DNA from 3 places in the Duganella sp. S19_KUP01_CR8 genome. Region 3 is predicted to be linked to each of the others. Evidence: predicted binding sites of a transcription regulator. Region 3 holds the regulator's gene; each other region holds the start of a gene.
The links. The regulator sigma-54, encoded in region 3, starts transcription at its own class of promoters, with help from an activator protein. The targets are predictions, from matches to a motif close to TGGCANGNAANCTGCTTT.
Positions count from the first base shown of each region.

Region 1 (10,392 bases), 140 kb from region 3:
GTCGTCATCCAGGACCGCTATCCCAAGGTCGTGCTGACCTATAAGTGGATCGGCGACGTCAACCTGATCGCGCGCTCGCTGCGCAACGCCATCATCTTCACCGACCCCAAGACGATCAACGCGGAGCTGGAGCGCATCACCACCGCGGACGGGCGCATCGGTGAAAACGTCAAAAAACTCAAGGACATCGTGCGCAACCAGAAGGGCAAGGACCTGCTGGCCAAGACGCTGGCGGCCGAGAGCCAGTACCTGGCGGTGCGCGCCGACTTCATCGCCCTGGTGCGCGCCGGCAAACGCGACGAAGCCGCCCCCATCCTGATCGAAAAGCTGCGGCCGGTGCAGAGCGCGTATTTCGGCGCGCTCGACGCCATGAACGACTACCAGGCCGAGGCGATGGCGGTGGCCGACAAGGAAACCGACGAGCAGTACGAGAGCGCGCGCCAGCAGTTGATCACCACCGGCGTCGTGGCGGCCGTGCTGGCCTCGCTGCTGGCCTTCCTGATCGTGCGCGGGCTGATGCGCCAGCTGGGCGGCGAGCCGGCCTACGCGGTCGACGTGGTGCGCGCCGTGTCCGAGGGCGATCTGAGCGTGGTGGTGCAGCTGCGCGCCAACGACCGCAGCAGCCTGCTGGCGGCGATGAAGGTCATGATAGACAAACTGTCGCAGGTGGTGCAGGAAGTGAACACCGGCGCCGAGGCGCTGGCCAGCGCTTCCGAGGAAGTCAGCGCGACGGCGCAATCGCTGTCGCAGGCGGCCAGCGAGCAGGCCGCCGGCACCGAGCAGACCAGCGCCTCGGTGGAGCAGATGACGGCGTCGATTTCGCAGAACACGGAAAACGCCAAGGTCACCGACGGCATCGCCAGCAAGGCGGCGGCGGAGGCGACCGAGGGCGGCGAGGCGGTCAAGTCGACGGTGGCGGCGATGCAGCAGATCGCCAAGAAAATCCATATCATCGACGACATCGCCTACCAGACCAACCTGCTGGCGCTGAACGCGGCGATCGAAGCGGCGCGCGCCGGCGAGCACGGCAAGGGCTTCGCGGTGGTGGCGGCCGAGGTGCGCAAGCTGGCCGAGCGCAGCCAGGTGGCGGCGCAGGAAATCGAACAGGTGGCGTCGAGCAGCGTGCAGCTGGCGGAAAAGGCCGGCGGCTTGCTCGATGCAATGGTGCCGAACATCCGCCGCACCTCCAACCTGGTGCAGGAGATCACGGCGGCGTCGGAGGAACAGTCGGCCGGCGTCGGCCAGATCAATTCGGCCGTCACACAGCTGAGCCAGACCACGCAGCAGAACGCCTCCAGTTCCGAGCAACTGGCCGCCACCGCCGAAGAGATGAGCGGGCAGGCTGAACAGCTGCAGCAGGCGATGTCCTTCTTCAAGCTGGCCGGAGCAGGCCGCTACTGACGTGGGGTGTACGCCACAGGTGAGTATTGGTGAGATTTGCGGCGGCAGATTGGTTCACAATGAATTGTGACCGTGTTGCCGACTGGAGAATTCGCTTATGTTCAAGCAAATGAAGATGGAGACCCGGCTGCATGCCGGCTTTGGCGGCATCGTGCTGCTGGTGATCTTGCTGGGGGGGGTAGCCTTCGCCAAGCTGAGTTCGCTGCATGAACACTGGAGCGACTTCGAGACCATCACCCTGGTGCGCAAGAACGCCGTGCTGGAAGGCGTTACCGCCCATGGCCAGGCGGTTCATCATTTCAAGAACTATATCCTGCGCGGCGGCGAAAACAACAGCAAATTCCGCGCCGATCTGGCGGTTATCGACAAGGAGATGACCGACTACAAGGCCGTGGGTAGCGTGACGCCGGAGGAGCAGGCCTTGCTCGCCGAAATTTCGACGGCAACCCGCAGCTACGGCGAGAGCATGATCCAGCTGGAAGCGATGCACGAAAAGGGTATGACGCCGCAGGAGATGGACAAGGCCATCAAGGGCGCCGACGAGGCTATCTCCTCAGCTTTCCGCAAGCTGCTCAAAGTGAACGACAGCGAAACCAAGGGCGAATCGGCTGCCATGACGGAAGTGACCGACTCCGCCAAGAAGCTGATCCTGGGTATCGACATTGTGATCGCGGTGCTCGGTTGTGTGCTGGCGGTGTGGCTGGCGCGCAGCCTGTCGGGCATCGTGCGCGAAGTGCAGTCGGTGGTGGGCAGCCTGGCCGGCGCCTCCGAGGAAGTCAGCTCGACCGCGCAGTCGCTGTCGCAGGCGGCCAGCGAGCAAGCGGCGGGCGTGGAGGAGACCAGCGCCTCGATCGAGCAGATGACGGCGTCGATCGCGCAGAATACGGAAAACGCCAAGATCACCGACGGCATCGCCACCCAGGCGGCGGTGGATGCGGCGCGCGGCGCCGAAGTGGTCAAGGCCACGGCGGCGGCGATGAAGCAGATCGCCAGCAAGATCGGCATCATCGACGACATCGCCTATCAAACCAACCTGCTGGCGCTGAACGCGGCGATCGAGGCGGCGCGCGCGCACGAGCACGGCAAGGGCTTCGCGGTGGTGGCGGCCGAGGTGCGCAAGCTGGCCGAGCGCAGCCAGGTGGCGGCGCAGGAAATCAGCAAGGTGGCGTCGGACAGCGTGGAGCTGGCCGAGCAGGCCGGCCATATGTTCGATGCGCTGGTGCCGAACATCCGCAAGACGTCGGATTTGGTGCAGGAGATTTCGGCGGCGTCGGAAGAGCAGAGCTCGGGCGTGCGGCAGATTAACAGCGCGGTGGGTCAGCTCAGCCAGACCACCCAGGTCAACGCGGCCAGCTCGGAGGAACTGGCGGCGACGTCGGAAGAGATGAGCGCGCAGGCCGAGCAACTGACCCGGCTGATGGCGGTGTTCAAACAGTATGCGGCTGAGGAGGCGCCGCGCGCCGGAGCGGCGCGCCGGCCGGTGGTGTTGAAGACCGGCGGCGTCAAGTCCGCGCGCCCGGCGCGCAAACTCGATCTGGTGGCCGACGGCGCGCCGGACGAGACCAAGTTCACGCGCTTCTAACCCCGCAGGACCGAAGAGGGGTCAGACCCCGTACGGGGTCTGACCCCGGCGGCGGCGCGCCGGTTGGGGGTTAAGGCTTGACGAACTTCAGCGTCATGCGGTCGCTCTCGCCGATGGCCTTGTACATGGCGCGGTCTTCGTCCTTGTTGGCGTAGGTCGGCGGCAGCGCCCAGACGCCGCCTTTGTGCTCGGCCTTGTCCTTGGGATTGGCGTTGACTTCCGACTTGTCCGCCAGCTTGAAGCCGGCCGCTTCGGCCAGGCCGATCACATACTTCTCGTGCACATAGCCGGCGCTGGCCTCCTTGCCCTCCGCCTTGGAGGCCGGCAGGCGGTGCTCGACCACGCCGAACACGCCGCCTTTCTTCAGGCTGGTGTAGACGCTGCCGATCAGCGCTTTCATGTTGTCCGGGCCGTCTTCCGTCCAGTTGTGGATATTGCGGAAGGTCAGCACCATGTCGACGCTGCCGGCCGGCGCGAACTCGTACTTGCGCGGCGGCGAGAACACGCCCAGCGCCACCTTGTTGTACACCTCCGGCTTGGCGTTCAGGCGCGCCATGAAGCGCTCGGCGGCCTTGCGCTCGTTGGCGTCGGGCGCGGCCAGGTCGTTGCCGGCGGCGATCAGCTTGCCGTGGTCGCGCAGGTAGGGCGCCAGGATCTCGGTGTACCAGCCGCCGCCCGGCGACAGCTCGACCACCGTCATGGTCGGCTTGATGCCGAAGAAGTTCAGCGTTTCATACGGATGGCGATAGACGTCGCGCTCCACGTTGGCCGGGGTGCGCGACGGCGCGGCGATGGCGGCCTTCAGCGCCGCATCTTCGGCGGCGTAGGCGCCGCCGGCGATCAACATGGTGGTGGCCAGGACGGCAAGTACGGTTCGTTTCATGCAAAGTCTCCTGAGGGTTCGTTTGTTTGGACGATGCGCAACCGCTCGCCCTGCGCGATCATGGTCCAGGCTTGCCATAAGGTCAAGCGAATTGGGACGGCGCTCCGCCCAGCCGTGACGGCCCGTCCCGGCGGACACCGGGCGGACACTTTCGGACACTGGCGGACAGTCGAGCGGACAGATAGGCGGACACTTCAGGTCTGAATCTCCTGCCCGCCGCACCAACTTGCAACATGAATACCCGTGGCACGCATTTTGCCTATCTCCTTCCTTAATCCGGCGCTAATATTGCAAAACCGGCGGAAACGGCGGCGGATATTCAGGTGTAGTGCAAAGCAACGAGTGGTAACGAAGTAGTTCCAGCTAGAAAAGCAAATAAAAAGCAGAACCCCGGGCGACCGGCCCGCAATCTAATCCTTGCTGTTACGTTTTTGGAGATACGATGGAACGACGTGCATTCCTCAATGTTAGTAGTCTGGCCCTGGGCACGATGCTGCTGCCCGCCTTCGGCCGTGCAATCGCGGCGGAAGAGCTGCTCAAGCCAGTCGCCCTGCAATTCAAGAAAATGCTGGCCGATACCGCGATGACCGCGGCGACCCAGGCCGGCGCCTCCTACTGCGACGTGCGTGTGGGCCGCTACCTGAACCAGTTCATCACCACCCGCGACCTGAACGTCGAGAACGTGGTCAACACGGAATCGGCCGGGGTCGGCGTGCGCGTGATCGCCGGCGGCGCCTACGGCTTTGCCGCTACCAACGACATGAGCCCGGACGGCGTCGCCGCCGCCGCGCGCCAGGCGGTCGCCATCGCCAAGGCCAACGCCAAGCTGCAGACCGAGCCGGTCATCCTGGCGCCGGTCAAGGGCGTCGGCGAAGTGTCGTGGGCCACGCCCATCGTCAAGGACTGGCGCACCGTCGCCATCAAGGACAAGGCCGAGCTGCTGATCGCCGCCAACAAGGCCGGCATGGAGGGCGGCGCCAGCTTCATGCAGTCGCTGCTGTTCCAGGTCAACCAGCAGAAGTACTTCGCCTCCACCGACGGCTCCTATATCGACCAGGACGTGCATCGCCTGTGGATGCCGGTGTTCGCCACCGCCGTCGACCAGAAGACCAACAAGTTCCGTTCGCGCCAGGGCCTGTCGTCGCCGGTCGGCATGGGCTACGAATACCTGGACGCGCGTCCCGAACACAAGATCAAGGCGGCCGGCGGCGTGACCACGCTGTACACCAAGTCCTACGATTTGATCGAGGATGCGCGCGCGGCCGGCAAGCAGGCCAAGCAGAAGCTGACCGCCAAGTCGGTCGAGCCGGGCAAGTACGACCTGGTGCTGTCGCCGGAACACATGTGGCTGACCATCCACGAATCGGTCGGCCACCCGACCGAGCTCGATCGCGTGCTGGGCTATGAGGCCAACTACGCCGGCACCAGCTTCGCCACGCTCGACAAATGGCAGTCCAAGAAGTTCAAGTACGGCTCGGACATGGTCAACATCGTCGCCGACAAGACCACCCCGGGTTCGCTGGCCAACGTCGGCTACGACGACGAAGGCGTCAAGTGCAAGCGCTGGGACATCATCAAGGACGGCATCCTGGTCAACTACCAGGCCACCCGCGACCAGGCCCACATCATCGGCGAGAAGGAATCGCACGGCTGCTCGTATGCGGACAACTGGAGCAGCGTGCAGTTCCAGCGCATGCCCAACGTCTCGCTGCAAGCCGGTAAAAAGAAGATGACCCCGGACGAAATGGTCAAGGACGTCAAGAAGGGCATCTACATCGTCGGCGACGGTTCCTTCTCGATCGACCAGCAGCGCTACAACTTCCAGTTCGGCGGCCAGCTGTTCTACGAAATCAAGAACGGCAAGATCGGCGAGATGCTGGAGGACGTGGCCTATCAATCGAACACCCAGGAGTTCTGGAATGCCTGCGCCGGTCTGTGCGACGAGCGCGATTGGCGCATGGGCGGTTCCTTCTTTGACGGTAAAGGCCAGCCTTCGCAGGTGTCGGTGGTGTCGCATGGCTCCAGCACGGCGCGCTTCAACGGCATCAACGTCATCAACACCGCACGCAAAATCGGCTAAGCCCTGGAGACCACGAGATGAAGAATTTGAGTCAAGACGAAGCAAAACGTATCAGCGACAAGGTGCTGTCCTTTTCCAAGGGCGACCAGTGCGAAGTGAACATCACCGGCAGCCGCAAGGGCAATATCCGCTACGCGCGCAACGCCGTGTCGACCGCCGGCTTGATCGAGGACACGCAGCTGGCGGTGTCGGTCGCCTTCGGCAAGAAGCAGGGCACGGCCACCATCAACGAGTTTGACGACAAGTCGCTGGAAAAAGTGGTGCGCCGCGCGGAAGACCTGGCCCGCCTGGCGCCGGAAAATCCGGAGTTCATGCCGACGCCGACCAAGCAGCAATACAAGGCCAGCGAGACCTTCTTCCAGAAGACCGCCGACATCGATCCCGAATTCCGCGCGCAGGTGGCGGCCTACAGCATCGAGAACAGCAAGAAGAACAAGCTGGTGGCGGCTGGCTTCTTCAGCGACAGCACCCAGTTCAACACCATCGCCAACTCGAACGGCGTGTTCGGCTACCAGCAGGACACTGGCCTGGACTTCACCGTGACCGTGCGCACCGAAGACGGCCGCGGTTCGGGCTGGGCCAAGCGCAGCGTGGGCGACGTCAGCAAGTTCGACGCGCGCGAAGCGTCCAACGTGGCGATTGAAAAAGCGCTGCGTTCGGTGGAAGCCAAGGCGCTGGAACCGGGCCGCTACACGGTGATCCTGGAACCGGCGGCGACGTCGGACCTGCTGGCCTTCATGTTCAACGGTTTCGATGCGCGCCAGGCCGACGAGGGCCGCAGCTTCCTGTCGAAAAAGGGCGGCGGCAACCGCATGGGCGAGAAGCTGTTCGACGAGCAGGTCAACGTCTGGGCCGACCCGTGGGACAAGGACGTAGCGGTGCTGCCGTGGGACGGCCAGAACATGCTGGCGCGCGAACGCCAGGACATCATCAAGGGCGGCAAGATCGCCAACCTCGATTACTCGACCTACTGGGCCAAGAAGCAGGGCAAGCGCGCGGTCGGCGCGCCGGGCAACATCATCATGGCCGGCTCCAACAAGTCGACCGAGGAGCTGATCGCCAATACCAAGAAGGGCGTGCTGGTCACCCGCACCTGGTACATCCGCATGGTCGATCCGCAGTCGGTGCTGCTGACCGGCTTGACCCGCGACGGCACCTTCTACATCGAGAACGGCAAGATCAAGCATCCGATCAAGAACTTCCGCTTCAACGAAAGCCCGGTGACGATGTTGAACAACATCGAGGAGCTGGGCCGGCCTGAGATCCTGTCGGGTGACGAGTCGCAGTTCCAGCTGCTGATCCCGGCGATGCGGGTGCGGGACTTCAACTTCACCTCGTTGTCGGACGCGGTTTAAAGCATCAAGGGCCGGATCTGATTCCGGCCCTGTTACATTCATCAGGGAGTTATTGTGGAACGACGTTCATTTCTAAAAGTTAGTGCGGCGGCCGGCGGCAGCCTGCTGATACCGGTCTTCGGCAACGCCATCGCGGCCGAAGAGCTGCTCAACCCCATGGCCGTGCAATTCAAGAAATCGCTGGCCGACGCCGCGATGAACGCCGCCACCAAGGCCGGCGCCAGCTACTGCGACGTGCGCATCGGCCGCTACCTGAACCAGTTCCTCACCACGCGCGACCTGAACGTGGAAAACATCGTCAACACCGAATCCTCCGGCGTCGGCGTGCGCGTGATCGCCAACGGCGCCTACGGCTTCTGCTCGACCAACGTCATGACGCTGGACTCGGTGGCCGCCGCCGCGCGCCAAGCGGTCGCCATCGCGCGCGCCAACGCCAAGCTGCAAACCGAGCCGGTGGTGCTGGCGCCCGTCAAAGGCGTCGGCGAAGTGGCATGGGCCACGCCGTTCAAGAAGGACTGGCGCACCGTGGCGATCAAGGAAAAGGCCGAGCTGCTGATCGCCGCCAACAAGGCCGGCCTGGATGCGGGCGCCAGCTTCATGTCGTCCAACCTGTTCCAGGTGAATCAACAGAAGTACTTCGCCTCCACCGACGGTTCCTACATCGACCAGGACATCCATCGTCTGTGGTCGCCGCTGACCGCCACCGCCGTCGACAAGGCCACCAACCGCTTCCGCACGCGCGACGGTTTGTCGTCGCCGGCCAGCATGGGCTATGAATTCTTCGACGCCAAAGAATCCAATAAAATCAAGGCCGCCGGCGGCGTCACCACGCTGTACAAGGGCGCCTACGATCTGATCGAGGATGCGCGCGCCGCCGGCCGCCAGGCCCGCGAAAAGCTCACCGCGAAAACCGTCGAACCGGGCAAGTACGACCTGGTGCTGTCGCCGGAACACCTGTTCCTGACCATCCACGAGTCGGTCGGCCACGCCACCGAACTCGATCGCGTGCTGGGCTACGAGGCCAACTACGCCGGCACCAGCTTCGCCACGCTGGACAAGTGGAAGAGCAAGAACTTCAAGTATGGTTCGGACCTGGTCAATATCGTCGCCGACAAGACCACGCCGGGCTCGCTGGGCTGCGTGGGCTACGACGACGAAGGCGTGGCCTCCAAGCGCTGGGACCTGATCCGCAACGGCATCCTGGTCAACTACCAGGCCACGCGCGACCAGGCGGCCATCATCGGCGAGAAGGAATCGCACGGCTGCTCGTACGCGGACAGCTGGAGCAGCGTGCAGTTCCAGCGCATGCCCAACGTGTCGCTGGAAGCGGGCAAGAAGCCGCTGACGCCGGACGACATGGTCAAGGACATCAAGAAGGGCATCTACATCCTGGGCCGCGGCTCGTACTCGATCGACCAGCAGCGCTACAACTTCCAGTTCGGCGGCCAGCTGTACTTCGAGATCAAGAACGGCAAGATCACCAACCAGCTGGAAGACGTGGCCTACCAGTCCAACACCCAGGAGTTCTGGAACGCCTGCTCGGCGCTGTGCGATGAACGCGACTGGCGCATGGGCGGCTCCTTCTTCGACGGCAAAGGCCAGCCTAGCCAGGTCAGCGCCGTATCGCACGGATCGCCGACCACGCGCTTCAACGGCATCAACGTCATCAACACCGCTCGCAAGATAGGATAATCAATGAAGATGCTGAACCAGGAAGAAGCAAAACGCATCAGCGACAAGGTGATGTCGCTGTCCAAGGCCGACGAGTGCCGCGTGCAGATCAGCGGTAGCCGCAATGGCAATATCCGCTACGCGCGCAACGCCGTGTCGACCGCCGGCCTGACCGAGAATACGCAGCTGACCGTCAGCGTCGCCTTTGGCAAGCGCCAGGGCACGGCGTCGATCAATGAGTTCGACGACAAGGCGCTGGAACGCGCGGTGCGCCGCGCCGAAGACGTGGCGCGCCTGGCGCCGGAGAATCCCGAGTTCCAGCCGGCGATCAAGAAGCAGGACTACAAGGATTCCGCCACCTACAGCGCCGCCACCGCCGCCATCGATCCTGAATACCGCGCCGAAGTGGCGGCCGTCAGCATCAATGCCTGCCGCAAGCAGGGTTTGATCGCGGCGGGCTTCTTCAGCGACACCACCGGCTTTGAAACGGTGGCCAACTCGAACGGCGTGTTCGGCTACCAGACCTTGAGCAACCTGGGTTTCACCATCACCACCCGCACCGAAGACGGCCGCGGTTCCGGCTGGGCCACGCGCTCGGCCACCGATGCCAAGAAGTTCGACGCGCGCGAAGCGTCCGAGATCGCGATTGAGAAGGCGCTGAAATCGGTGGAGGCCAAGGCGCTGGAGCCGGGCCGCTACACGGTGATCCTGGAGCCGGCGGCGACGTCGGAAATCATCGGCCGCATGTTCGGCGCCTTCGATGCGCGCCAGGCCGACGAAGGCCGCAGCTTCCTGTCGAAGAAGGGCGGCGGCAATCGCCTGGGCGAGAAGCTGTTCGACGAACAGGTCAACGTCTGGGCCGATCCGTGGGACAAGGACGTGCCGGTGCTGGCATGGGACGGTGCTTCGATGCTGGCGCGCGAGCGCGCGGACGTCATCAAGGGCGGCAAAGTCGCCTCGCTGGACTACACCCGCTACTGGGCAGAGAAGCAGGGCCAACGCGCCACCGGCCGCCACGGCAACATGATCATGGCGGGCGGCGGCAAGTCGACCGAGGAGCTGATCGCGTCGACCAAGAAGGGCGTGCTGGTCACCCGCACCTGGTATATCCGCATGGTCGATCCGCAGTCGCTGCTGCTGACCGGGCTGACGCGCGACGGCACCTTCTACATCGAGAACGGCAAGATCAAGCATCCGATCAAGAACTTCCGCTTCAACGAAAGCCCGGTATCGATGCTGAACAATATCGATGAACTGGGCAAGCCGGTGGTGATCGGCGGCGACGAGGTGCGGTACCAGATGCTGATCCCGCCGATGAAGGTACGTGACTTCAATTTCACTTCATTGTCGGACGCGGTGTAAGGAAGGGCCTGTGGCCAATTACGATTTTTACTTCACCCGCCTGACCTACGAGTCGGGC
Region 1 covers NZ_JAQQPR010000009.1:14,334-24,725, forward strand. Annotated here, with positions in the region: gene V6M89_RS10950 (methyl-accepting chemotaxis protein) at 1-1,401, shown strand, start outside; gene V6M89_RS10955 (methyl-accepting chemotaxis protein) at 1,499-2,983, shown strand; gene V6M89_RS10960 (class I SAM-dependent methyltransferase) at 3,054-3,866, opposite strand; gene V6M89_RS10965 (TldD/PmbA family protein) at 4,309-5,946, shown strand; gene V6M89_RS10970 (TldD/PmbA family protein) at 5,964-7,301, shown strand; gene V6M89_RS10975 (TldD/PmbA family protein) at 7,356-8,993, shown strand; gene V6M89_RS10980 (TldD/PmbA family protein) at 8,997-10,334, shown strand; gene V6M89_RS10985 (DUF4159 domain-containing protein) at 10,345-10,392, shown strand, end outside.
Region 1: a site for sigma-54 is predicted at 4,111-4,128, ahead of V6M89_RS10965 (TldD/PmbA family protein). Genes of this name have one in related genera too.

Region 2 (10,392 bases), on a different contig from region 3:
GATAACGCGCTGGCCGTGGTCTGCAAATAGACTAGTTGGGGAAATTGGGGAACACGTTCCCCATAAGCCATGTCAGGCCCGCGCACAGCAGCACGGCGAGTATCAGCACGATCAGCAGGCGGCCGAATTTGGGCGAGCCGTCGTCTTCCTTGGGAGTGGTCATGGCAGTTCCTGCAAGCTTTAGAGAGCCGTAGTATATTCCATCCATGGACAGCATCGACCTCGAAGTACTCAAAACCAGCGCCGCCTGGATCGCCGCCGGGCGCCGCTGCGAACTGATCACCGTCATCAAGACCTGGGGCTCCAGTCCGCGTCCGATCGGCGCCACGCTGGCCATCTGCGACGACGGCACGGTGATCGGCTCCGTCTCCGGCGGCTGCATCGAGGACGACCTGATCGCCCGCGTGCGCGACGAAGGCATACGCCGCACCGTGCCGGAAATCGTCAGCTACGGCATCACCGCCGACGAGGCCCACCGTTTCGGCCTGCCCTGCGGCGGCACCATCGAGCTGGCGATCGAGCCGCTGTCGACGCGCAGCCGCGTGGCCGAGCTGCTGGAACGGCTGGAGCGGCATGAACTGGTGCAGCGCCGGCTGGACCTGCATACCGGCGAAGTGGAACTGTCCAAGGCCGCGCCGGGCGCGCAGATGCAGGTCAGCGAACGCGCCATGGTCAGCCTGCACGGCCCGCGCTGGCGGCTGCTGATCATCGGCGCCGGCCAGCTGTCGCGCTTCCTGGCGCAGATCGCCACCGCCATGGACTACCACGTCATCGTCTGCGACCCGCGCGAGGAGTACCGCGCCGGCTGGCAGGTCGACGGCGTACAGCTGGTGCACGACATGCCGGACGATATCGTGATCGCCATGCAGCTGGACCGCCGCAGCGCCGTTGTCGCGCTGACCCACGATCCCAAGCTGGACGACCTGGCGCTGATGGAGGCGTTGAAGTCGGACGCGTTCTACGTCGGCGCCATCGGCTCGCGGCTGAACAACAGCAAGCGCCGCGAGCGGCTTGTGGAATTCGACCTGACGCCGGAACAGCTGGCGCGCCTGCACGGGCCGATCGGCCTTTACATCGGCAGCAAGACGCCGTCCGAGATCGCGATCTCCATCCTGGCCGAGATGACCGCGATTAAAAACGGCGTGCCGACCGCGATGCTGATCCCGCACGCGGCCACGCCGACCGCGCCCGGCGAGAACGCCTGCGCGGTGGACATCGGCGCGACGTAACCCCACACCCGAAGGGGTCGGACCCCGTACGGGGTCCGACCCCGGCTTTTGCGGTGCGGGTTTCAAAAGCAAGAACCGGCTAGCCGGCTGCCGGGAAGCACCGGACAATAGCGCAACAACCCTACCATTGGAATCCGCATGAGCACCGCCAACCTGTTCCGACTGATCTTCCTCGCCGCCATCTGGGGCGGCTCCTTCCTGTTCATGCGCATCGCCGCGCCGGTGCTGGGCGCCGCCGTGCTGATCGAGTACCGCGTGCTGTTTGCGTCGCTGTTCCTGGCGGTCATCGCGCTGGCGCTGAAAAAGCCGCTGAACCTGCGCCAGCACTGGAAGCACTACCTGATCCTCGGCCTGTTCAATTCCGCGCTGCCGTTCCTGATGTTCGCCTTCGCCGCGCGCACGCTGTCGGCCTCCCTGCTGGCGGTGCTGAACGCCACCACGCCGCTGTGGGGCACGCTGATCGCCGCCGTCTGGACCCGCCAGATGGTCAGCGCCAAGGTGATGCTAGGCTTGCTGCTGGGCGCCTGCGGCGTCGCGCTGCTGGTCGGCTTCGACCATGTCACCACCAAGCCGGGCGCCGGCATCGCCATCGCGGCGGTGCTGTTCGCCTCCTTCAACTACGGCATCGCCAGCAACTACGCCAAGCAAGCCAAAGCGGTCGAGCCGTTCTCCAACGCGCACGGCTCGATGTGGGCGTCGACGCTGCTGGTGCTGCCGGCGCTGCCGTTCTTCCCCGCCCCCGGCGAGCCGACCATTGGCATCATGGGCGCGGTGCTGGCTCTGGGCGTGTTGTGCAGCGGCGTGGCCTACCTGATCTACTTCCGCCTGATCCAGGACGTCGGCCCGTCGTCGGCGCTGACGGTGACCTTCCTCAGTCCCCTGTTCGGCATCCTGTGGGGCATGCTGTTCCTCGGCGAGAGCGTCGGCTGGTACACCTTCGTCGGCGCCGCCATCGTCATCACCGGCACCGCGCTGGTGACGGGCTTCCGTCCTAGCTTCGGCTTCCTGAACAAGGCCAAGACGGCGTGAAGCCCTTCACCCTGCCGCTGCCGGCCAACTACCGTCTGCACGACGTGCTGGCCTTCCACAGCCGCGACGCCGAAAGCGTGGCCGAGGAAGTCAGCCCCGAGCGCCTGCGCAAAGGCATGCTGATCGCCGGCGTGCCGGTGGTGCTGGAGATCGTGCCCGACCACGCCGCCGCGCCCACCAGCGCCAGCTGCACCGTGCATGCCGACGGCAAGCTGTCCAAGGCCGCGCAGGAACAGGTGCGCGAGGCGGCGCTCAGCATCCTCGGCCTGCGCATCGATCCCGAGCCGTTCATCGCCTTCGCCGCCAGCGACAAGATGTTCGGGCCGCTGACGCGCGCGCAGCCGGGCCTGCGCATCGTCCAATCGGCCACCGTGTTCGAGGCGCTGACGTGGGCCATCATCGGCCAGCAGATCAACCTGTCGTTCGCGATTGCGCTGCGCCGCACCTTCATCCTGCAGGCCGGCCGCCAGCACAGCAGCGGCTTGTGGTGCTACCCCGCCGCCGCCGATGCGGCCAGGCTGCAGATCGACGACCTGACCAGCCGCAAATTCTCGCGCGCGAAGGCGGAGACGCTGCTGCGCCTGGCCGGCCTGGTCGCCGGCGGCGAACTGCCGCTGGAGCTGTCGCCGTCGAACAGCATCGAACAGGTGTCGGCGGCGCTGCTGGCGGTCAAAGGCATCGGCCCGTGGACCGTCAACTACGGCCTGTTGCGCGGCTACGGCTACGCCGACTGTTCGCTGCACGGCGACGTCGCCATCCGCGCCGCGCTGCAGCACCTGCTGGGCGAAGAGACCAAGCCGGACATGCCGCGCACCGAAAAAATCCTGGCCCAATACAGCCCCCACCGCACCATGGCCGCCGCCCACCTGTGGGCCAGCCTGCACCCGCGCAATTCCGAGTAAAACCGCGATTAAGATTTTGCTTGAGCCTGACGCTGCGTCAGGCTTTACCCTTCAGGCATTACCATGAAGGAGTATGCAATGAGCTGGATCGAAAAACTCCTCCCGCCGCGCATCAAGCGCGGCGCCGAACAGCGCCAGTCGATTCCTGCGGGCCTGTGGATCAAATGCGCCGCCTGCGACGCGGTGCTGTACCGCGCCGACCTGGAAGCCAACCTGCATGTCTGTCCCAAGTGCAGCCACCACATGCGCATCCGCGCCCGTACCCGCCTGGACGCGCTGCTCGATGCCGGCGGCCGGCATGAAATCGGCCAGGAAGTGCTGCCGGTCGACACGCTCAAGTTCAAGGGCAGCAAGAGCTATACCGAACGCCTGAAGGCAGCGATGGAAGCCACCGGCGAAACCGACGCCATGATCGTCGTCAGCGGCGCCATCCTGTCGGTGCCGGTGGTGGTGGCCTGCTTCGAGTTCGATTTCATGGGCGGTTCGATGGGATCGGTGGTGGGCGAACGCTTTGTGCGCGGCGTGCAGGCGGCGATAGACCAGCATGTGCCCTTCATCTGCATCACCGCCAGCGGCGGCGCGCGCATGCAGGAAGGCCTGCTGTCGCTGATGCAGATGGCGAAGACCACCGCCATGCTGGCCAAACTGGCGGAGAAGAAGCTGCCCTTCGTGTCGGTGCTGACCGATCCCACCTCGGGCGGCATCTCGGCCTCGTTCTGCTTCCTGGGCGACCTGGTGCTCGCCGAACCGAAGGCGCTGATCGCCTTCACCGGCGCCCGCGTCATCAAGAGCACGCTGGGCGTGACGCTGCCGGAGGGCTATCAACGGCCGGAGTTCCTGCTCGAACGCGGCGCCATCGACATGATCGTCGATCGCCGCGAGATGCGCGCCGAGCTGGCCTCGCTGCTGGCCTTGCTGCTGAAGCTGCCGAAGGATGCGCTGGCCTGAGACGGCGCGCCTGTCGTACACTGTTGCGCATGAAAGAACATCGCGACAGCACGGTACTGAAAATCGGCGAACTGGCCGCGCGCTCCGGCCTGACGGTGCGCGCGCTGCACCACTACGACAGCATCGGCCTGTTGACGCCGTCGGCCCGCGCCGATTCCGGCTACCGCCTGTACGACCGTGACGACGTCGCGCGCCTGCATCAGATCCAGACGCTGCGGCGCTTCGGCATGTCGCTGGGCGATATCGCCACCTTCCTGGCCAGCCCGGACGCGCCGTTCGCCGACATCGTCGCGCAGCAGATCGCCGCGCTGGGCAAGCAGATCGAACAGGCGGCGGCGCTGCGCGAACAACTCGTGCAACTACAGCACGTCCTGGGTAGCGGCCGCAGTCCCGGGTTGTCCGACTGGCTGGAAACGCTGGAGAAGATGGACCTGTACGACAAATATTTCACCCGCGAAGAGTTAAAGCGCCTGCCCTTCTGGCAGCAAGACGCGCGCAACCACGCCGCCTGGGCCGCGCTGGTTGGCGAGGTGGAAGCGCTGATGGCGCAAGGCGCGCCGCCGGACGACGCGCGTGCGGGCGAACTGGCGGAGCGCTGGATGCAGACGCTGCAACACGATACCAACGCCCATCCCGGGCTCGCGCTGCGCATCACCGACATGCTGGACCAGGAGGTCACGGTGCAGCGGCAAACCCGCATCACGCCGGCGATGAAGGCCTATGTTTCGACGGCGCTGGGCGCGCGCAAGCTGGGCATCTACGCGCGCTATCTGGATCCCGACGAAATGCGCGCCATGCGCGAAAACAGCGGCAAGAACCAGTACGAGTGGATGACGCTGATCGCGGGCGTGCATCAGCACCTGGAAGACGGCATCGCCCACGACGCGCCGTCGGCGCAGGCGCTGGCGCGCCGGTGGATGGCGCTCTACCTGTCGCAGATCGGCGGCGACCCGGCCACGCTGGCCAAGATCCGCGCCGCGCACGACCAGGAACCCGCGCTGCTGAGCGGCACCTGGATCACCCCCGCCATGCTCGACTACATCAGGACCGCCTACGCCACGCTGGCTTGATCAAGCGTAAGGCCGAAGTCCATATTGCGACCTAAGATCGCGGAGGTGCCCCCACGTCCAGGAGACCTCGATGATACGATTCAGCAAAAATTCAACCAGCCGGCGCCATCGCGTACCGCGCCTGGCCGCTGTGCTGCTGACGCTGACGCTAGGCGCCTGCAACACCGCGCGCGACACCGACAGCTTGATGGCCCAGGCCCGGCAATACCGCGCCAAGGGCGAGACCAAGGCCGCCATCATCGAGCTGAAAAACGCGCTGCAGAAAGCCCCCGACAACGCGCCCGCCCGCCTGCTGCTGGGCGAGGTCTATATCGAAGCGGGCGATATCGCATCGGCCGAGAAAGAAGTACGCAAGGCCCAGGCGCTGGGCATAGGCGCGGTGGAAGTCATGCCCCGCCTGGGCAAGGTGATGTTGATGCAGGGGCAATTCAAGAAACTGCTCGACGAAATCAAACCCGACCCGTCCAGCCCGCACCAGACGGAGCTGCTCGTATTGCGCGCCAACGCCTACCTGGGCCTGGGCGACACGGCGCAAGCCCAACAACTGTTCGACGATTTGCTGGTGAAAAAACCGGACCTGGCCGAAGCGATGCTGGGCCAGGCAAGGATAGCCGCCATGTCGCAACGCCTGGACCTTGCGTCGCAACATATCGAACGCGCGCTGGCCAAGCATCCCGGCAATATCGAGTGCCTGCGCTTCAAGGCCGACCTGCTGCGCCAGCAGGGAAAGACTGCGGCGGCCCTGCAGATCACCAAGCAAATCCTGACCCTTCAACCCAACAACTCCCAAGCCCATATCGATAGCGCCACCCTGCTGATCCAGGACAAAAAGCTGGCCGAGGCCCGAGCCGAAATCGATGCCGCCCGCAAGATCTCGTCCAACAGCCTGCAGGTGATCTACACCCAGGCCTTGCTCGACTTTCAGGAGGCGAAATATCCGGCCGCGCGCGATTCCCTGCAGCTGATCTTGAGGGTGATGCCGGATCACATGCCCAGCTTGCTCCTGATGGGTTCCGTGCAATTGGCCATGGGCTCGTATCTGGAGGCCGAGCTAACGCTGCGCAAATTTCTCGACTCGAATCCCCATCATGTTTACGCCAGCAAGCGCCTGGCCGGCATCCTTTTGAAGAGCGGCAAGACCGACGACGCCATCGCCCTGCTGGGACCGGTACTGGAGGCGAATCAGAAGGATGTAGAACTGCTGGCCCTGGCGGGACAGGCGCAGATGCAGGGCAGGCACTACGCCAAGGCGGCCGACTATTTCCAGGCCGCCAGCGACCTGGCGCCGCAGACGGCCAGCTTGCACACCTCGCTGGGATTGAGCCGCCTGGGCGCCGGCGAATCGGCGCGCGCGGTGGCCGAACTGGAACAGGCCACCACCCTGGATGACAAGGGCGGCAAGGCCGGCATCCTGCTGGCTATGACCTACTTGCGCAACAAGGAATACGACAAGGCGCTGCTGGCGGTGGCGGCCATGGAAAAACACGATGGCAAAAATCCGCTGGTGCAAAACCTGAAAGGCGGCATCCTGTTGTCCAAGCACGACCTGGCTGGCGCGCGCGCCGGCTTCGAGCAGGCGCTGGTGCTGGATCCGAGCTACCTGTCGGCCCTCGATAACCTGGCGCAAATGGACCTGATGGAGAAAAAACCCGAACGTGCCCGCCAGCGTTATGAAGCGGCGCTCGCCAAGGACAAGAAAAACGTCGGCCTGATGACGGGCCTGGCCAAACTGGCCCTGAAACAGAACAACAGCGCGGAAGCGGTGCGCTGGCTGGAACGCGCCACCGCCGAACATCCCGAAGCCTTGACCCCGGCCTTGCAGTTGGCGGCGCTTTACCTGCGTACCGGCGCCAAGGAAAAATCGCTGAAGCTGGCACAGACCCTGCAGACCGCCCACCCGGCCGATCCCGAGGCGCTGGCTGTGCTGGCACAAGTCCAGACTGCGAACGGCAACTACGAAGCCGGGCTGGAAACCTATACCAAGCTGGCGGCATTGCAACCGGCGTCGCCCGCGGTGCAGCTGCGCATCGCCTATGCCCAGGTCGCGCTCAAGGACAACGACGGCGCCCTCGATTCGGTGAAGAAAGCCTTGCGCTTGAAGGAAGACTGGTTCGAAGCCCAAGTCCTGGCGACGACCTTGCTGGTGGACGGAAAAAACTACGCGGAAGCGCTGGCCATCGCCCAAACCGTACAGCGCCAGCGTCCCGAGCTGCCAGCGGGGCTGACGCTGGAGGGCGATATCTGGATGGCCCGGCACAAGCCGCAAGATGCGCTGCGCGCCTACGAGCGGGCATTCAAGATGAGCCAGCTGCCGCCGCTGGCGATCAAGATCCACCAGGCCCTGCTCTTGGCGGGCAAGACCAGGGAAGCGAGCCTGCATGCCGCCCAGTGGTTGCAGCAACACCCAACCGAGCCCAGCTTCCGGTTCTACCAGGCCAGTGCCGATCTGACGGCAGGGCGCTACAAGCCGGCGATCAGCTCATTCGAGGCCATCGTCCGGCAAGACCCGAAAAATGCCGTGGCGCTCAACAACCTGGCCTGGGCCTACCAGCAGGAGAAGGACCAACGCGCGCTGGCGACCGCCGAACGAGCTTACCAGTTGGCCGGCGCCAATCCCAGCATCCTCGATACGCTGGGCTGGATCCTGCTGGAGAAAGGCGAAACGGGCCGCGCCCTGCCTTTGCTGAAACAAGCCAAGACCCTGACACCCGACGTGCCTGACATCGGCTACCACCTCGGCGTGGCGCTGATGAAGTCCGGCGACAAACCCGCCGCGCGGCGCCAGTTCGAACAACTGCTGGCCGCCAACAAAGAATTCCCGCAACGCGCCGAGGTGAAGGCGATGCTGGAGTCCTTGTAGGCGCTGCCGGGCCGCAGGACTGTCGGTTTTCTTTACATACTTTCTCATCGCGCCGAAAAAATTTTAAAAACCACCTTAAAAACAGTCACTTAGAACACCCTTCGATCATGGCTTGGCATTTGCTTAGTAGTGGGTAGCCGACTGATTCCAACTGGTCGGCAAGGTATTGAAACCCCACCCCTAGCGTAGCGATACTCCAATCATCAAGGAAGGAAACAAAATGAAAAAATTAAGCATACTAGGCGCTCTGCTGGGAGCGCTATTTGCTGCCAGCGCAGCGCAGGCGACCACGCTGAACACCACCAGCGCCGCCAATGTGCTCATCGCCGGCAATCCAGGCGAACCCGGCGCCCCTTCGCCTTTGGGCGGCGACGGCGTCCTCCAGAACTTCACGGGCATAGACTGGCACCAAAACGGCGCGGGACTGATTCAGGGCTTTACCCTCACCCCCGCCAACAACACCGGCGATTTCGTCGATTTCACCCTGACGTATCAAGCCTTCGCCGGCGTCATCAACACCACGTCGCCAACGCCGGACCTGCGTGTCGCTCCACCCGGCCCCGCAGTCGGCACCTATGAGCTGACGACGGTCGCCACCCTGCACGAACGGGCAACTTGCCTCACCGCAGGCTGCACCGCTGTGGCGATCACCTTCACCCCCGCCACCAGCAGCAACTGGTCGATTTATTTCGACAACACGCCAGATGCCAATCAAGGGGCCGGAACCGGCTTTACCGATGGCGCGCTGATGCTTTCCGGTACCTGGGATAGCGAGCTGTCGACCTTCCTGGCAACCGGCACCTCCGGTACGCCCGGCGCCACCGGCGTAGGTTCGGCGACGTTGATCGGCACGGTCCTGTTCACCAACGGGGCCTACGTTTCGCCGGCCCTGGCCGGTACCCGGTTCGACACCACGCTCAACTTCCCCGGCCCCGCCGCGCCTGACTTCACGCGCCCGCTGCTGGTCAATGGCATCGCCACCGGTCCCAACACGGACTCGCAATTCGTATTGAATATCGATGGAGCCCAGCAGTTCACGGCCGTACCTGAGCCAGCCACCCTGGCGCTGGTTGCAGCAGGCATCTTCGGCATGGGTTCGCTCGGCCGTCGCCGCGAGCAGAAGAAATAGTCCGTCGTCAGGGCTAGCAATCGATACAGGCCGGCGCTTCAGGGCGCCGGCCTTTTTTATCGGTCCATTTTTATTTCAAGCGGCGTGCCGGGCTGCCGCCCCACACTTCGCCGCTGCCGATGCGCGTGCCCTTGGCCACCAGCGAATTGGCTGCCACGATGGCGTTATCGCCTATCGTCACGCCGGACAACACCACCGCATGCGCGCCTATCGTCACGTGGTCGCCTATCGTGATGAAATAATGGCCCAAGGTATCGCCCTCGATCACATGCGGCACCAGCAAGGCCGTTTCGCCGACCACGCTGTTGGCGCCTATCGTCACAAACGACGGGTCGTAGATAATGCCGGAGCTGTAGGTATTGGCGCCCAGGCGGGCGCCCAGCGCAAGATAGATCATCCGCATGATGGGGATCGGAATAATTCCGCCGCGTATCAAGGAATTGAACAGTATCAGGTAGAACAAGACATACACCTGGTAGATGAACTCCTGCCTGGAGCCGAATTCGATATTGCCGTCGTGCAGGGGCTGCGCCCACAAGAAAATACGAAATATGAGCAAGCCGTACAGGTAGACCAGCAGCACCGCCGCCGCGCTGACGGCCACGCCCCTGAAATCGCCCAGGCCGGGAATGGCGCCCACGCCGCAGTAAGCGCTCAGCAATGCAAGCAGCAATACCAGCGCCAGCATGGATAAGAAGGTGACAATGGAGCTCAGTCTGATTTTTCGCATGAAAACACTCCCCCGCAAGAACATCGATTATAGGGAAAGGGAAGTTTTGTAGTCGCGGAAACGAAAAAGCCGCTGATACCTGACGGTATCAACGGCTTTAAATTTGGTTGCGGGGACAGGATTTGAACCTGTGACCTTCGGGTTATGAGCCCGACGAGCTGCCAGACTGCTCCACCCCGCGTCTGTATGTAGTTATTATAGGGCAGATCGTAGGTTTAGGCAATATTAATCCTGAAATCGGCTGCGATAGTCCGAATATATGCAGTTACCTATAGACATAGGCCATGCCGCGCAGGCTTCAATCGGTGTAAAGTAGCCAAAGTGAACATCCTTACCGACTGAGCTATCCCCTATGAAATTCTGTTCCGAATGCGCCTCCCCCGTCAGCCTGGCCGTCCCGGCCGGCGACAACCGTCCTCGCTATGTATGCGGCAACTGCGCCACCATCCATTACCAGAACCCGAAAATGGTGCTGGGCTCCATCCCCGTGTGGGA
Region 2 covers NZ_JAQQPR010000008.1:79,843-90,234, forward strand. Annotated here, with positions in the region: gene V6M89_RS10220 (surface-adhesin E family protein) at 1-30, shown strand, start outside; gene V6M89_RS10225 (hypothetical protein) at 32-163, opposite strand; gene V6M89_RS10230 (XdhC family protein) at 207-1,229, shown strand; gene V6M89_RS10235 (DMT family transporter) at 1,368-2,258, shown strand; gene V6M89_RS10240 (DNA-3-methyladenine glycosylase family protein) at 2,255-3,160, shown strand; gene accD (acetyl-CoA carboxylase, carboxyltransferase subunit beta) at 3,239-4,108, shown strand; gene V6M89_RS10250 (MerR family transcriptional regulator) at 4,138-5,178, shown strand; gene prsT (XrtA/PEP-CTERM system TPR-repeat protein PrsT) at 5,249-8,038, shown strand; gene pepA (flocculation-associated PEP-CTERM protein PepA) at 8,259-9,167, shown strand; gene V6M89_RS10265 (acyltransferase) at 9,238-9,897, opposite strand; tRNA gene V6M89_RS10270 (tRNA-Met) at 10,002-10,078, opposite strand; gene V6M89_RS10275 (NUDIX hydrolase) at 10,250-10,392, shown strand, end outside.
Region 2: a site for sigma-54 is predicted at 8,147-8,164, ahead of pepA (flocculation-associated PEP-CTERM protein PepA). Genes of this name have one in related genera too.

Region 3 (10,392 bases):
ATGCTGCTCACTTCGGCGCCCGTGCCGGCCACGTCGGTCTCGCTCAAGGCCTTGCCCACGCTGACCGCGCTGCCGCTCAGCGTGACTGAATGCAAACGCTCCAGGTCGGCCTCCTCGCCGGCGTCGCTGGATCCGTGGAAGTAGCCGCGCAGCGATGCATAGCGTTCCTCGCGCGCCGTCTGCACCCGGTGCACCACGCGCCGCAACGGTACGCCCAGCATCACCAGCGCGTGCGAGGCCAGCATCAGGCTGCCCTCCATCAATTCCGGCACCACTTCCGCCGCGCCGGCCGCTTTCAATCGGTCGAGGTCGGTGTCGTCGTGGGAACGCACGATCACCGGCAAGGTCGGCGCCAGCTCATGCACCAGGTGCAGCACCTTCAGCGCCGACGCCGTGCTGGCGTAGGTGATCACCACCGCGCTGGCGCGGTAGATGCCGGCGGCCACCAGGCTCTCGCGCCGCGCCGCGTCGCCATAGGAGACGTGGCGGCCGGCGGTCTGCGCTTCCTGCACCCGCTCCGGGTCCAGGTCCAGCGCGTGGTAGTCGATATTCTCTTCGCCCAGCAAGGTCGCCAGGCTCTGCCCGCTGCGGCCGAAGCCGCACACGATCACGTGCTTGTTGGTCGACATGGTGCGGCTGGCGATCTTGGTCAGCGCCAGCGACTGCATCATCCACTCGTTGCTCGACACCTTCATCACGATCTGGTCCGACTTGGAGATGATGAACGGCGCCACCAGCATCGACAGCACCATCGACGCCAGCACCACCTGGATGATGAACGGATCCATCAGGTTGCTGCCGCCCGCCAGGTTCAGCAGCACGAAGCCGAACTCGCCCGCCTGCGCCAGCGCCAGGCCGGTGCGCATCGACACCCCGTCGGAGGCGCCGAACAGCTTGGCCAGGCCGGCGATCAGCGCGAACTTCAGCAGCACCGGTCCGGCCAGCAGCACCAGCACCAGCCACCAGTGCGCCATCACCATCTGCACATTGAGCAGCATGCCGATGGTGATGAAGAACAGTCCCAGCAGCACGTCGCGGAAGGGCTTGATGTCCTCTTCCACCTGGTGCTTGTACTCGGTCTCGGAAATCAGCATGCCGGCCACGAAGGCGCCCAGCGCGAGCGACAGGCCGGCGCGCTCGGTGATCCAGGCCGCGCCCAGCGTGATCAGCAGCAGGTTCAGCATGAACAGTTCCTGCGAGCGCCGCTTGACCACCACGGTGAACCAGCCGCGCACCAGCTTCTGGCCGAAGAACAGCAGCAGCGCCAGCACGATCACGGCCTTGACGCCGGCCCAGGCCAGCGTCTCGACCAGCGCGTCCGGCCGCTGGCCCAGCGATGGAATCAGGATCAGCAACGGCACCACGGCCAGATCCTGGAACAGCAGGATGCCGATGATCTTGCGGCCGTGCTCGCTCTCCAGCTCCAGCCGCTCCGTCAGCATTTTTGACACGATGGCGGTCGACGACATGGCCAGCGCGCCGCCCAGCGCGAACGAGGCTTGCCAGCCGATATGGATGCCCGAGGGCAGTTGCGTGGCGATGCCCCAGCCGAACAGCATGGTGGCGACGATGGTCAGCACCACCTGCGCCATGCCCAGCCCGAACACGATGCCGCGCATGGCCATCAGTTTGGGCAGGGAGAATTCCAGCCCGATCGAGAACATCAGGAACACCACGCCGAATTCGGCCAGCGAGTGGAAGGCTTCGCTCGACTCGGCCAGCCCCAGCGCGTGCGGGCCGATCAGGATGCCGACCGCCAGGTAGCCCAGCATCGGCGGCAGGTGCATCATGCGGAAAGCGACGACGCCCAGCACCGCGCTCCCCAATAACAACAATGTTAATTCCAAAGGTGAAAACGTCATATCAACATAGCCAGTAAATATAATTTCGTTGTTTGTGGGCCGGCGGGGGCGTTATGTTGTGACTGGCAAGTTTTTTGCTTTCTCAATTCGGCTATACTTGGGCATGAGTGTAACCCATGAAAAAACAATGCTGAAAGCTTTTGACGCAAATATGGCCGCGCATGCGTTGCGGCTGGCCCGCGACACCCTGCAGAACGAAGCAGAGGCGATCGCCGCCCTGAACGCCCGCCTGGACGCCGACGACAGCGTGGTGCAGGCCATCGAATTGCTGCTGAACTGCAAGGGCCGCGTCGTCGTGTCCGGCATCGGCAAGTCCGGCCACATCGGCCGCAAGATCGCCGCCACCCTGGCCTCGACCGGCACCCCGGCGCTGTTCGTGCACCCGGCCGAAGCCGCCCACGGCGACCTCGGCATGGTCACCGCCGACGATGCCTTTATTGCAATCTCGTATTCCGGCGAAAGCGCCGAGCTGATGACCATCCTGCCGGTGGTCAAGCGCATGGGCAGCAAGGTCATCGCCATGACCGGCAAGCCCGGCTCCAGCCTGGCCGAGATCGCCGACGTGCACCTGAACGTGGCCGTGGCCAAGGAAGCCTGCCCGATGAACCTGGCGCCGACCACCTCGACCACCGTCACGCTGGCGCTGGGCGACGCCATCGCCGTCGCGCTGCTGGACTTGCGCGGCTTCAAGGAAGAAGATTTCGCCCGCTCCCATCCGGGCGGCGCGCTGGGCCGCCGCCTGCTGACCCACGTGCGCGACGTCATGCGCAGCGGCGACGCGGTGCCGAAAGTCACCGCCGACGTCAAGCTGACCGACGCGCTGCTGGAAATCACGCAAAAGGGCATGGGCATGACCGCCGTGGTCGACGCCGACGACAAGCCGATCGGCGTGTTCACCGACGGCGACCTGCGCCGCATGATCGAGAAAGTCCAGGACTTCACCAAGGTCGTGATCCGCGATGTGATGCACGCCAACCCGCGCAGCATTTCGCCGGAAAAACTGGCGGTCGACGCCGTGGCCGTGATGGAACAGTTCCGCATCAACCAGATGCTGGTGACCGACGCCGGCGGCAAGCTGGTCGGCGCGCTGCACATCCACGACCTGACCCGCGCCAAGGTGATCTGATGACTGAGGTTGCAACCCCATTGACTTACGTGGAACGCGCCGCGCGCGTCAAGCTGATGATCTTCGACGTCGACGGCGTACTGACCGACGGCAGCCTGCACTACGGCGCCGAGGGCGAAGCACTGAAGACCTTCAACGTGCACGACGGCCTGGGCATCAAGCTGCTGCAGGAATCCGGCGTGCAGACCGCCATCATCAGCGCGCGCACTTCGCCGCAGGTGATCAAACGCGCTGCCGACCTCGGCATCGTCCATCTGCACCAGGGCGGCCACGACAAGCTGACGCCGTTCAAGGCGCTGCTGGAAAAGACCGGTCTCACCGCCGACCAGGTCGGCTTCATCGGCGACGACGTGGTCGACCTGCCGATCTTGACGCGCGTCGGTTTCGCCGTCGCCGTGCCGAACGGCCGCGCCGAAGTGCTGGAGCGCGCCCACCACACCACGGTGGCCGCCGGCGGCCGCGGCGCGGTGCGCGAAGTATGCGAGCTGCTGTTGCACGCGCAGGGCACGTACGAGCGCGTGATGGCGCAATTCCTGGTTTGACGAGGATCGAGCATGCGTAAAAAAACAGCCCATCGCTGGCAGCTGACCGTCATCATGGTGGTCGGCGTGTTTGTCGCCGTCGGCAGCTTCTGGCTGGTGCAGGTGGTCAACCAGGCCGGCCAGGATGCGCAGGTGGACCAGCATCGCAACGAGCCGGACTACATCATCGACCGCTTCAGCATGGTGCGCATGAACAAGACCGGCCAGCCGGCCTACATTATCTCCGGCGAAAAGCTGACCCACCGGCCGGTCGACGATGCCTCCGATATCGACAAGCCGATTGTGCACAGCCTGTCCGGCGACCAGCCGCCGATGAATATCAATGCCGACACCGCCCATGTCGATCAGGGCAATACGCGCGTCAAGCTCAGTGGTAATGTGGACGTGGTGCGCCCGGCCGGGCCGCAGACGCAGGCGATGCGCATGACCACGCCGGCGCTGACCGTGTACCCGGACGAAGAACGGATGGAAACCGCCAGCCCGGTGGCGCTGGAAATGGGCAACGCCACCGCCAACGGCATCGGCATGAAGGCCAATAACGCCACCCGCGAAGTGCAGCTGGGCGGACGCGGACAGCTGGTGATGCCGCCGCGCGCCGGCCACTGAGGAAACAATGATGATGAATGGAATGATGATGAAGAAACTGATACTCTCGGCGGCGATGCTGTTGATGGCGGCCGGTGTGGTCCACGCGGAAAAAGCGGATGCGAACAAGCCGACCAAGATCGATTACGACGATTTGCAAATCGACGACGTCAAGCAGATCAAGACGCTGATCGGCAATGTCGTGCTGACGCGCGGCACCCTGCTGATGAAGTCGCCGAAGGCGGTGGTGACCACCGATCCCGAAGGCTATAACTTCGTCGTGCTGACCAGCACGCCAGGTACGCTGTCGACCTTCCGCCAGAAGCGCGACGGCGCCGGCGACCAGTGGATCGAGGGCGAAGCCGAGCGCATCGAATACAGCGACAAGACCGACCTGGTCAAGCTGTTCTCGAAAGCCAAGGTGCGCCAGCTGGAAGGCCCGCGGATGACCAGCGAAGTCAACAGCGAGTTCATTTCCTACGACAGCCGCACCGAGCATTTCGATGTCAAGAACAACGTCTCGGGCGTGAGCAAGCCGGGCGCCGGCCGCGGCACCATGGTGATCCAGCCGACCATCCGTCCGGCCGCGCCGGCCGCCGCATCGACGCCGCCGGCCACGGAGAAGTAAGCATGGAATCATCCTGCGGTAGCACCCTGATCGTACGCGGCCTGCAAAAGACCTACGGCAAGCGCCAGGTCGTGCACGACGTGTCCCTGCAAGTCGAGTGCGGCGAAGTGGTGGGCCTGCTCGGCCCCAACGGCGCCGGCAAGACCACCTCGTTCTACATGATCGTCGGCCTGGTGCCGTCGGACGCCGGCAGCATCGATATCAGCGGCACCGATATCTCCTCGCTGCCGATCCACCGCCGCGCCTCGCTCGGCTTGTCCTACCTGCCGCAGGAAGCGTCGGTGTTCCGCAAGCTGACGGTGGAAGAAAATATCCGCGCCGTCCTCGAAATTCAGAAAGTGGACGGCAAGCCTTTATCCAAGGCTGCCATTGATGAACGGCTCAATACCCTGCTGGCCGATTTGCAAATCGAAAAGCTGCGCGAGAACCAGGCGCTGTCGCTGTCAGGCGGCGAGCGCCGCCGCGTGGAGATCGCGCGCGCACTGGCGACCAATCCGCGCTTCGTGCTGCTCGACGAACCATTCGCCGGGGTCGACCCGATCGCCGTGATTGAGATCCAGCGCATCGTGCGCTTCCTCAAGGAACGCGGCATCGGCGTCCTCATTACCGATCACAATGTGCGCGAGACGCTGGGCATCTGCGACCGCGCATATATCATCAACCAGGGCACGGTATTGGCTTCAGGCCGGCCAGACGACATCATCGCCAACGAATCGGTGCGTCGCGTGTATCTGGGTGAACACTTCCGTATGTAAAACCCATGAAACAGTCTTTGCAACTGCGCACGTCGCAGCACCTCGCGCTGACACCGCAATTGCAGCAGTCGATCCGGCTGCTGCAACTGTCGACGCTGGAGCTGCACCAGGAACTGGAACAGCTGCTGACCGATAATCCGCTGCTGGAGCGCCTCGACGACCCGCTGGACCGCTCGCTGCGGCTGCTGTCGGACGGCGCCATCAGCCAGCAAGCCCCGGTCGGCGACGCGCCGCCGGAAGGCCCGCCCAACGCGCAAGAGGCGCCGGCCGCCGACGCCGACAACTACGACGGCCCGGCCGCCGACACCGAAAGCACCAGCAGCGACGCCGACGTCGACTGGAGCGACGCCGGCCGCAGCAAGGCGCCCGACGACGAGGACTCGCGTCCGCAGCTGGAGGCCAGCCACTGCACGCTGCGCGAGCACCTGATGGAGCAGATGCGGGTGACGGTGCTGGAGATGCGTGACCGCGCGCTGGTCGAGCTGATCATCGACGCGCTGGACGAGAACGGCTACCTCGAAGAATCGCTGGAAGAAATCCTGGCCCGCCTGCCGGAAGAGCTGGAGCTGGAGATCGACGAGTTGCAGACCGCCTTGTCGATGCTGCAAAGCTTCGACCCGATGGGCGTGGGCGCGCGCAACGCGTCCGAATGCCTGGCGCTGCAGATCAAGCGTTTGCCGGCCATCCCGATGGTGACGCGGCGCATGGCGCTGGCGATTGTTGAAAATCATTTGACCTGGTTTGCCCAGCGCGATTTCAACAAACTGAAGAAGGCGCTGCTGTGCGACGACGAAGATTTGCGCGAAGCACAAACCGTCATCCGCCAGTGCAATCCGCATCCGGGTTCGGCGTTCGCGTCGGACGTGTCGGACTACGTGGTGCCGGACGTGATCGTCAAAAAAGCGCGCAACGGCTGGCAAGTGAGCCTGAACAACGACGTCATGCCACGCCTGCGCGTGAACGCCATGTACGCCAACCTGCTCAAGCAGGGAAAAGGCGAGGGCGCGATGGGCGCGCAGCTGCAGGAAGCGAAGTGGCTGATCAAAAATATGCGCCAGCGTTTCGACACGATTTTGCGCGTTGCACAAGCGATAGTAGAACGACAAAAGAACTTTTTCTCCCATGGTGCGGTTGCCATGCGCCCCCTTGTGCTTCGCGAAATTGCTGATACACTGGGACTACACGAGAGCACTATTTCTCGTGTAACAACTCAAAAATATATGCTGACCCCGCATGGCATGTTTGAGTTGAAATATTTCTTTGGTAGCCATGTCGCCACCGAAGCGGGGGGGGAAGCAAGTTCGACGGCGATACGTGCACTCATCGTGCAATTGACAGGAGCAGAAGACCCGAAAAATCCTTTATCCGACAGTAAGATTGCGGACATGCTGGGAGAACAAGGCATGGTGATTGCGCGACGCACTGTTGCCAAATATCGCGAAGCGTTGAAGATCCCGCCAGTCAGTCTCCGTAAATCTTTGTAGTTACTTGGTTCCTGCGCGCCCGGCAGTAATGGGCTCCGCACTAACCGTAAGAAGCGACATTATCTTTAGGAGTGTGTATGAATCTCACCATCAGTGGACATCATCTCGAAGTGACCTCGGCCATCCGTGAATACGTGCAGAACAAGCTGGAACGCGTCACCCGCCACTTTGATCAAGTGATTGATATTGCTGTCATCCTGACTGTAGATAACCTCAAAGAGAAAGAGAAACGCCAGAAGGCTGAAATCAACCTGCGTATGTCGGGCAAGACCGTCTACGTGGAAAGCCTGTCCCAAGACTTGTACGCCGCCATCGATACCTTGATCGACAAGCTGGATCGGCAGGTCATGAAATACAAAGCCAAGGTCCAAGAGCACGGCCACGATGCGATCAAGCATCTCCCGGATAGCTACGAACCCGCTGCCGCCGCCCTATAACAACGGCCCCGGCACCATCAAACTAAGGGTGCAGAGGCGCCCTTTTTTGCGTCCAAATGGTTTAGAGTAAACGTTTTCCAAACTTGGACGGGAGTGGCATGAAACGAGCTAAACTATTTACGGCATGGCTGCTGGCGCTGGCCGCCCCCACCGTGCTGGCCTGCACCGCGCCGCCGCCGGCCGTGATCGACATCGACGCCAACAGCTACTACTCGGATGCGCACCACTCCGTCATCGATCCGGTACTGCGGGCGCGCAATATCGCCAACACCAAGCCGATCGACGACTTCCTGGCCGAGGTGGCGCAGAACGCCAGCCAGGGCAACGCCGCCTGCGCGCTGGGCTGGCTGGAGAGCTGGGCCGGGCAGCGGGCCTTGCTGGGCAAGCTGTCCAGCGAGCAGGCCTGGTACGTGCGCAAGTGGACTTTGGGCGGCATGGCGCTGAGCTACGCCCGCGTCAAGCCGGCCGCCACCCCCGTCCAGCAGCAAACCATCGAAGCCTGGTTCAAGACGCTGGCCGACGCCACCATGGCGCACTCCGATGCCCACAAGGGCACGCGCAATAACCACTACTACTGGGAAGGCCTGGCGGTGACGGCGGTGGGCGGCGTCACGCATGACGAGCGCTACCTGGCCTGGGGCCGCAAGGTGTTCGAGCACGCGATGGCGCAGGTGGCGGCGGACGGTTCGCTGCCGGCGGAAATGGAGCGCGCGGCCAAGGCCTTGCACTACCACGTGTTCGCGGCCGTGCCGCTGGTGATGAGCGCGTCCATCCTGGACCTGCATTCCGCCAAACTGGACCAGCTGATGCGCTTCACGCTGGCCGCCGCGCAAGACCCGTCGGCGATGGAAAAGGCCACCGGTTTCACGCAGGAGCGGGCCAATGTCAGCGAGATGTCGTTCGCCATCGTCTACGCCCGGCACCAGGGCAGGGCGGAGCTGATGCCGCTCAAAGCCAACTTCCAGCCGCGCCTGGGCGGCGACCTCAACCTGGCCAATCCGCTGGAGCATCTGGCGCCCGGCAAGTCGCAGTAGAATAGGGTTTTTTCCACCACACCAAGCACCTCATGAGCGAATACGTCCACACCAGCGTCAGCAACGGAACCGGCTTCATCACGCTGGACCGGCCCAAGGCCTTGAACTCTTTATCGCTGGCGATGGTGCGCGATATCACGCAGGCGCTGATGGCGTGGCGCGACGATAGCGGCGTGGCCGCCGTCGTCATTCGCAGCAGCAGCGAAAAGGCCTTCTGCGCCGGCGGCGACATCCGCTTCTTCTACGACGCCGGCCGCGCCACGCCGCAGGGCGGCAGCGCGCTGGTGGAGGATTTCTTCACCGAGGAATACGCGCTCAATCACCTGATCCATTTTTATCCCAAGCCGTACATCGCGTTGATGGACGGCGTGGTCATGGGCGGCGGCATGGGCGTGGCGCAGGGCGGTCCAGACTGCCGCGTGCGCATCGTCACCGAGCGGACCAGGATGGCCATGCCGGAAGTGAACATCGGCCTGTTTCCGGACGTGGGCGGCAGCTATTTCCTGGCGCGCGCGCCGGGCAAGCTGGGCTGCTATCTTGGCGTCACCGGCGTCACCATCGGAGCGGCAGATGCGCTGCATGCGGGCCTGGCCGATCACTTTGTGCCTGGCAGCGAAATGGCGGCCTTGTCGGTGCTGCTGGAGTCGACGCCGGGCGCGGGATTGGCCGAGGCCATTGCTGCCTTCGCGGCGCCGTTCAAGGCCGCGGCGGGCGACAGCAAGCTGGAGTCCGAGCGCGCCGCTATCGACCGTCACTTCGGCGCCGGTTCGGTGGCCGCGATCACCGCCTCGCTGAAAACGGACGACGGCGCCTTCGCGCAAAAGACGTTGCAAGTGATGGCCACCCGCTCGCCGCTGATGATGTGCGTGACGCATGAGCTGGTCCAGCGCGGCGCCGCATTGGACGTGGCCGATTGCCTGCGCATGGAACGCACGCTGGTGCGCCACAACTTCGAAGACGGCGAAGTGATCGAAGGCGTGCGCGCGCTGGTCATCGACAAGGACAACGCGCCGCAATGGAAGCCGGCGTCGCTGGAAGAAGTCGGCGAGGCCATGGTGCAGCGTTTCTTCCAGCCGGTGTGGCCGGACTACGCCCACCCGCTGCGCCACCTGGACTAAACGCCGATGGCCGTGGAACTGGACCGACTCGACATCCAGATACTGAATCTGCTGCAGGAGGACGCCACCATCCCGCTGCGGCGCATCGCCGAGCAGGTGCACGCGTCCGCCGCCACCTGCCAGCGCCGCATCGCGCAGTTGCGCGCCAGCGGCGTGCTGGTCAAGGAGGTGGCGCTGGTGGACCGCGTGCGCGTCGGCCGTCCGCTGACGGCGTTCGTCACGGTGCAGCTGGAGCAGCAGAATACCTCGCTGCTGAAAATGTTCGAATCGCTGATGCGCGAAGAGTCCGACGTCATGGCTTGCTACGAAGTGGCGGGCGAATTCGACTTCATGCTGGTGGTGACGGCGGTATCGATGGAAGCGTTCCAGGCTTTCACGCGGCGCGTGTTCACGTCGAATAACAACGTCAGCAACTACAAGAGCTTGCTGGCCATGAACTGCGCCAAGTTCGAAACCAAAGTGCCGTTGTGAAGATCGAGTAATTCTTGCATCGGGACGGGCGAGTCTGCAATTTTGCCTCACGGCCGCTCAGTATGATGGGCCTTCCAACTTCAGGAGGACAGCATCATGATCGACCACGTTTCCATCGGCACCCGCGCCCTGCCGCGCGCCACGGATTTCTACACCGCCTGCTTCGCGCCGCTGGGCTACACCTTGCAGCACAGCGACGCCACCCAAGTGATTTACGGCGCCGACGGCGTCTGGAGTTTTTGCCTCTATCCCTCGGCAGCCGAGGGCGTGCTGGCCGGCGATCGCACCCATGTGGCGGTCTCCGCGCCCAGCCAACAGGCGGCCAGGGAGTTCTTTGACGCAGCGATGAG
Region 3 covers NZ_JAQQPR010000009.1:154,094-164,485, forward strand. Annotated here, with positions in the region: gene V6M89_RS11605 (cation:proton antiporter domain-containing protein) at 1-1,862, opposite strand, end outside; gene V6M89_RS11610 (KpsF/GutQ family sugar-phosphate isomerase) at 1,990-2,988, shown strand; gene V6M89_RS11615 (KdsC family phosphatase) at 2,988-3,530, shown strand; gene lptC (LPS export ABC transporter periplasmic protein LptC) at 3,543-4,136, shown strand; gene lptA (lipopolysaccharide transport periplasmic protein LptA) at 4,144-4,743, shown strand; gene lptB (LPS export ABC transporter ATP-binding protein) at 4,746-5,498, shown strand; gene V6M89_RS11635 (RNA polymerase factor sigma-54) at 5,504-6,982, shown strand; gene hpf (ribosome hibernation-promoting factor, HPF/YfiA family) at 7,060-7,419, shown strand; gene V6M89_RS11645 (alginate lyase family protein) at 7,518-8,453, shown strand; gene V6M89_RS11650 (enoyl-CoA hydratase/isomerase family protein) at 8,486-9,571, shown strand; gene V6M89_RS11655 (Lrp/AsnC family transcriptional regulator) at 9,584-10,042, shown strand; gene V6M89_RS11660 (VOC family protein) at 10,139-10,392, shown strand, end outside.